One region of the Sphaerisporangium sp. NPDC051017 genome, then DNA from elsewhere that is predicted to be linked to it. Evidence: riboswitches for the same ligand, from Rfam matches in the RefSeq annotation. Region 1 holds a riboswitch; each other region holds the start of a gene.
What was found. Region 1 has a riboswitch for glycine ahead of gcvP (aminomethyl-transferring glycine dehydrogenase). Riboswitches for the same ligand answer to the same signal wherever they lie in the genome.
Positions count from the first base shown of each region.

Region 2: it holds a riboswitch for glycine, as region 1 does, so the genes downstream of both, gcvT (glycine cleavage system aminomethyltransferase GcvT) here and gcvP (aminomethyl-transferring glycine dehydrogenase) in region 1, are expected to answer to the same signal.
Region 3: it holds a riboswitch for glycine, as region 1 does, so the genes downstream of both, gcvP (aminomethyl-transferring glycine dehydrogenase) here and gcvP (aminomethyl-transferring glycine dehydrogenase) in region 1, are expected to answer to the same signal.

Region 1 covers NZ_JBFBCI010000029.1:24,107-26,301, reverse strand. Annotated here, with positions in the region: gene gcvP (aminomethyl-transferring glycine dehydrogenase) at 1-891, opposite strand, end outside; glycine riboswitch at 931-1,039, opposite strand; gene AB0M95_RS22730 (Tm-1-like ATP-binding domain-containing protein) at 1,556-2,195, shown strand, end outside.
Region 2 covers NZ_JBFBCI010000004.1:90,204-92,398, forward strand. Annotated here, with positions in the region: gene AB0M95_RS05710 (gamma-glutamyl-gamma-aminobutyrate hydrolase family protein) at 1-601, shown strand, start outside; glycine riboswitch at 683-780, shown strand; gene gcvT (glycine cleavage system aminomethyltransferase GcvT) at 915-2,006, shown strand; gene gcvH (glycine cleavage system protein GcvH) at 2,003-2,195, shown strand, end outside.
Region 3 covers NZ_JBFBCI010000011.1:101,546-103,740, reverse strand. Annotated here, with positions in the region: gene gcvP (aminomethyl-transferring glycine dehydrogenase) at 1-1,126, opposite strand, end outside; glycine riboswitch at 1,291-1,414, opposite strand; gene AB0M95_RS12680 (MerR family transcriptional regulator) at 1,578-2,195, opposite strand, start outside.

The sequences.
Region 1 (2,195 bases):
GACCAGCCGGCCTGGGAGGGAACGCTCGAGGCCGTTGCGGACGGCGAGGTAGCCCGCGTGCGGGCCGCCGTAGCCGAGGGGGACGCCGAAGCGCTGGGTGGTGCCGCAGGCGATGTCGGCACCCAGGTCGCCGGGGGAGCGGACGAGTGTGAGGGCGAGGAGATCCGCGGCGATCGTGTACTTGGCGTCCTGGGCGTGCGCGTACTCGCCGAGCCGGCGGTAGAACGAGTCCTCGCGCAGCGCTCCGGACGCGCCGGGGTACTGCACGACGACCCCGAACACGTCGTCGGGCAGGTCGCCGGCCAGGTCGCCGGCCAGGTCGCGCACGTCCATGTCGATGCCGACGGCCTCGGCTCGCATCCGCACGAGCGCGATCGTCTGGGGCAGGCACTCCGCGTCGAGCAGCAGCCGGTTCGACCGGGACTTCGACGTCCGCCGCATCAGCAGCACGGCCTCGGCGACCGCGGTCGACTCGTCGAGCATCGACGCGTTCGCGGTGTCCAGGTCGGTCAGGTCCGCCACGGCGGTCTGGAAGTTCAGCAGCGCCTCGAGCCGGCCCTGGGAGATCTCTGGCTGATATGGGGTGTACGCGGTGTACCAGGCGGGGTTCTCCAGCACGTTGCGCCGGATCACCGCGGGGGTCACGGTGTCGTGGTAGCCGAGCCCGATCATCGAGGGGAGCACGGCGTTGGCTGCGGCGATCTCGCGGAGCTCACGGGTGGCCTCGGCCTCGGACACCGCGGTGGGCAGGGCCAACGGCTGAGAGGTGCGGATCGCCGGAGGGACTGCGGCGTCGACGAGCTCGTCGACGTCGCCGAAGCCGCACTCGGCGAGCATCTTGCGCTGATCCGACTCGGACGGGCCGATGTGACGGCGTGCGAAGGACGTCATGAGGGCTCCCAAAAATCGCGCCCGGCGGGTGCCGGTGCGGGAGCCCCCTCTGTCGTTGGCCTGAGAGATTCACCGACGTGCCGAGGGCACGGTCCGGCTTTCACCGTGGGCGAGGCGCGTCGGGCGCCTGCTTTCCAGAGTGGCCTGGCCTTGAGCGGTGTAGGTGCCTGAGAGATTGGCGGGGTTCTTGCTCCTCCGGCGCCCGCCCGACGTCGTCGTCGTGGGCGAGTCTCTTCCGCTCGGGCTCGTGCGGCCCGATGTGAACTTGTGACGGCGACTCTACGGGCGCCGCACCGTCCCGTCTAGACCCGAACGTTCGGCTCTCCGAACGTAACTCGTGTGTGAGCGGGTGTTCGGCCCTGAATGCCGGTCGTCGAGGTATCGAGTAGCCCGTTCGGTTTGCCGATCGATTATCAGGATTGGCCACGGGTGATCCACAGTGTGGCGGGGCGCAAGCTCGTGACCTGCGCCAGCGGGCGGGTCCGTCGCGCCGCCTCGACGCCCACTCGGTGGTGGCTTCGCCGGGACCGGTTCGGCGAGGAGGTCGGCCATCGCCGAAAGCATTCAGCGAACCGCTCATATGGCCTCTACCGTTCGGAGAACCAAACAAATATCGCCTCAGACCGTTGCGTTGTTCGGTGTTGATGGCTTACTGTCCACGACCATGAACAGCCCCTCCCGGCGCCCCGACGTTCGCCGCGCCGGTTCCCCCACAGTGGTGGTCGTCATCGGAACCTTCGACACGAAGGCCGAAGAGCTCGGAGTGCTCGCCGACGAGATCGAGGCCCAGGGCGCGACCGCTGTTCTGATGGACACGTCTGCTCGGTTGACCGAACGCCCCTCGGCGGATGTGATCGCCCGGCGCACCTTCATCGACCAGGAACAGGTCGCCGCTGCAGCAGGCAGCACGAGCGCCGCGATCAGCGCTCTTCCCCGTGGTGAGGCGGTGTCCGCGCTCCGAGCCGGCGTCACGGCCCTGCTGGAGCGGATGGTCGCCGAGCGTTCGGTCGACGGGGCCGTCTGCATGGGCGGCGCGGGCACGCACATCGCCGGTCCTGCCTTCCAACGGCTCCCGCTCGGCTTCCCGAAACTGATCATCTCGCCGCTGGCCTCCGGCGGCAGGACCTTCGAGGCCTACGTTGGCATCAAGGACGTCGCGGTTCTCCACTCGGTCGCCGACATCATCGGGGTCAACTCGGTGACCAGCGGGGTCTACCGGTCGGCGGCGGGATACATCGTGGGCGCCGCCCGTCACGTCGGCGCGGAACCGCCATGGGCCGAACGGACCTCGCCGACCATCGCGG
Region 2 (2,195 bases), on a different contig from region 1:
CGACCAGGTCGTCCGGGCCGGGGGCCAGCCGGTGCTGCTGCCCCCGGCGGGTGACCCGGCGCCGCTGGTCGAGCTGCTCGACGGGCTGATCGTGGCGGGCGGCGGGGACGTCGATCCGGGGCGGTACGGGGAGGAACCGGCGGAGCACACCGGCTACGTCCGGAAATTTCGGGATGAGGCTGAGTTTGGGCTGGTCGGTGCCGCTCTGAAGGCCGAACTGCCGTTCCTGGGCATCTGCCGGGGCCTCCAGGTCCTGAACGTCCGCCTCGGCGGCGCCCTCCACCAGCACCTGCCCCACGTGACCGGCCACAGCGCCCACGCCCCCGTCCCTGGCCGCTACGGCCAGATGCCCGTACGCCCGGAGCCGGGCACCAGGCTCGCCGAGATCCTCGGCACCGGCCCCGTCGACACCGCCCACTACCACCACCAGGCGGCAGCCCGCCTCGGCGAGGGCCTGATCGTCACCGCCACCGCCGAGGACGGCACCGTCGAGGCCGTCGAACTCCCTGGCCACCCGTTCACGCTCGCCGTCCAATGGCACCCGGAGACCGGCGATGACAACACCCTCTTCCACGCCCTCATCACCGCCGCCGCCACCTAGCCCACCCTGACCGGGGAGGGAGTGGCCGCCGCTGGGCATGGACAGGAGGGCAGGCATTGGTAGGGTGGGCGAGAACACCGATGATCCCGTGCGGGAGAGAGTCCTGACATCCGGTCAGGACCCCTGAAGGAGCAAGTCCTCCCCGCGAACCTCACAAGGCAAAGGACCGCGCGGGCAAGGTGATCTCTGGAAAGCAGGCCTCCTCCGGGGGCCTCGCCGAAGGTGAAAGTCCGGCAAAACCCGGGCGAAACTCTCAGGCACCGATGACAGAGGGGGAGGATGCTCTCATCCAACCCTGTCTGAGGTGCGCATCATGTCCAGACCCACACCGCTCCGCGAGGTGCACGAGACCCTCGGCGCGACGCTCACCGACTTCGCCGGCTGGCTGATGCCGTTGCGCTACGGCAGCGAATCCGCCGAGCACAACGCGGTGCGCACGGCCGCCGGCCTCTTCGACCTCTCCCACATGGGCGAGATCTTCGTCACGGGCCCGCAGGCGGGCGAGGCGCTGGACCACGCGCTGGTCGGCAATCTGTCCGCGCTGGAGCCCGGCCGCGCCCGGTACACCATGATCTGCGCCCCCGACGGCGGCGTCCTGGACGACCTGATCGTCTACCGCCTGGCGGGCGAGGAGTTCATGGTCGTCGCCAACGCCTCCAACTACGCGCGCGTCGCCGCCGAGCTGACCGAGCGCTCCACGGACTTCGACGCCGAGGTCGACGACCGCTCCGACCAGTACGCGCTGATCGCCGTCCAGGGCCCCCGCGCCCAGGAGATCCTCGCCACGCTCACCGACGCCGACCTCCCGTCGCTGAAGTACTACGCGGGCCTGCCCGGCACGGTCGCCGGCGCCGAGGCCCTGATCGCCCGCACCGGCTACACCGGCGAGGACGGCTTCGAGCTCTTCGTCGCCGCCGCCGACGCCGTCCCCCTCTGGCAGGAACTCACCAAGGCGGGCGACGCGTACGGGCTGCGCCCCGCCGGTCTGTCCGCCCGGGACACGCTCCGGCTCGAAGCCGGCATGCCGCTGTACGGCAACGAGCTGAACGCGGGGCTCACCCCCTTCGACGCGGGCCTCGGCCGCGTCGTGAGGTTCGACAAGCCCGGCGACTTCGTCGGCCGCGCGGCCCTGTCGCCGCTGAAGGACATCCCGCCGCGCCGCCGCCTCACCGGGCTCGTCGCGCGGGGCCGCCGAGTGCCGCGCCACGGATATCCCGTGGTGCTGCTGACGGACGGCACCGTCGTTGGAGAGGTCACCAGCGGCGCGCCCTCGCAGTCCCTCGGCAAGCCGATCGCGATGGCCTACGTGGACACCAACGTGTCCGAGGGGCTCGCGGTCGACATCCGTGGTAGCCATGAACCGGTCGACGTGGTTGACCTGCCTTTTTACCGGAGGAGCAAGTGAGCAGCATTCCCGAGGAGCTCAGCTACACCAAGGAGCACGAGTGGGTCGCCGGTCTGGACGACGGCCTCACCGTGACCGTGGGCATCACGGCGTACGCCGCCGAGTCGCTGGGTGACGTCGTCTACGTCCAGCTCCCCGAAGCGGGCGCGACCATCGAGGCGGGCGACGCCGTCGGCGAGGTCGAGTCGA
Region 3 (2,195 bases), on a different contig from region 1:
GCAGCCCGGCCGCCAGGATCGCGGCGTGCCGGTGGACGCGCTGGGCGATGCGCCGCAGGCCCTCGGGGCCGTGGTAGGCGGCGTACATGCCGGCGATGACGGCCAGCAGGACCTGGGCGGTGCAGATGTTGCTGGTGGCCTTCTCCCGGCGGATGTGCTGCTCGCGGGTCTGCAGGGCCAGCCGGTAGGCGGGGCGCCCGTCGGCGTCCTGCGACACGCCCACCAGGCGGCCGGGCATCTGCCGCTGCAGGCCCTCGCGGACGGACATGTAGGCGGCGTGCGGGCCGCCGAAACCGAGCGGGACGCCGAAGCGCTGGGAGGAGCCGACCGCGATGTCGGCGCCGAGGAAGCCGGGGGCCTCGGTGAGCGTGAGCGCGAGCAGGTCGGCGGCGACGACGACCAGCGCGCCGCGGGCGTGGGCCTCGTCGGCGACGGCGCGGAAGTCCTTCAGGCGGCCGCTCGCCCCGGGGTACTGGACGAGGACGGCGAACAGCTCGCCCTCGGGCAGGCCCTCGGAGAGGTCGGCCTCGGCCAGCTCGATGCCGAGCGGCTCGGCGCGGGTGGCGAGCACGGCCTTGGTCTGCGGGAGGGTGTCGGCGTCCACGACGAACACCGGGCTCTTGGCGCGGCCGGCGCGGCGGGCCAGCGTCATCGCCTCGGCGGCGGCGGTGGCCTCGTCCAGCAGCGAGGCGCCGGCGACGTCCAGGCCGGTGAGGTCGCTGATCATGGTCTGGAAGTTGAGCAGCGCCTCCAGGCGGCCCTGCGAGATCTCCGGCTGGTAGGGCGTGTAGGCGGTGTACCAGCCGGGGTTCTCCAGCAGGTTGCGCCGGATGACCGCGGGGGTGATCGTGTCGTGGTAGCCAAGCCCGATCATCGAGGTGAGCACCCGGTTTCGGGAGGCCAGCGCGCGCAGCTCGGCGATGGCCTCGGTCTCGCTCGCCGCGCCGGGCAGGTCCAGCGGGCCCTCGGCGCGGATCACCTCGGGGACGGCGACGGCCACCAGGTCGGCGACGGAGGCGTAGCCGACGGCCTCCAGCATGCGCGCCTGCTCGGCGTCGGCCGGGCCGATGTGCCGGGTGGCGAAGGGCGGTGCGGACAGGTCGCGAAGCGGTGACCGATCGGTCATGGATGCCCTCCAGTGGGGTAGAGACCGGCGCGTGGCACGCGCGTTTGCCGTCTCCCCCTCTGTCGGCGCGGTGCGATCACCGCGACCTGAGAGCTTCACCCCCCGCGGGGGCTTGCACCGTCGGTGAGGCACGCCTGGCGGGCATGCCTGCTTTCCAGAGTCGCCTCACCCGCGCGGTACGTGAGCCTGAGAGATTCCGGGGAGGTTGCTCCTTCGGCGCCCGGGTCGCTCACCGGTGCCGCGGCCGCGGCACCGGCCCGCTCCCCGGGACTCTCCCGCGCGGGGTCGTAAGCCTTCGGCTCAACTGTACCGTCCCGCCCCTGGTAGGGGGTTACCCCAGTCCCCGCACCCCGTTGCTCGGCCCGCCGGCCTGCGGGTTCGCCATGCGCGGCCCCACACCGCGTACAACTGCGACCCCCTGCCCCGGCCCCCGGTAGGGGTGCGGGCCCGTTCAGCCCGTCTTGCGGGCCTTCCTGCGGCGAGCCAGCTCGTCACCCGGGTGATCCTCCGCGGAATCCGAGGCGGCCGGCTCGACCCGTTCCCCCGGCAGCTCCGCCAGGGACCCCTCGACCTCGCGCCAGACGCCGCCGAGGGCGATGCCGAACACACCCTGGCCGCCCTCGAGCAGGTCGATCACCTCGTCGGCCGAGGTGCACTCGTAGACGCTCACTCCGTCGCTCATCAGCGTGATCTGGGCCAGGTCGTTGACCCCGCGGTCGCGCAGGTGCTGCACCGCGGTGCGGATCTGCTGGAGCGACACCCCGGTGTCGAGCAGGCGCTTGACCACCTTGAGCACGAGGATGTCGCGAAAGCTGTAGAGCCGCTGGGAGCCCGAGCCATGGGCCGCCCGCACCGACGGCTCGACGAGCTGGGTGCGGGCCCAGTAGTCGAGCTGCCGGTAGGTGATGCCGGCCGCCGAGCAGGCCGTCGGGCCGCGGTATCCCACGTCGGCGGGCAGCGACGCCGGCCGCTCGTCGAACAGCAGGCCCTGCTCTCCCGCGCGCTCCCGCGCCGACCGGCGCTGGGCCGGATCGTGCTGGCCGGCCGTCTTTCCCTCGCCGCTGCTGAC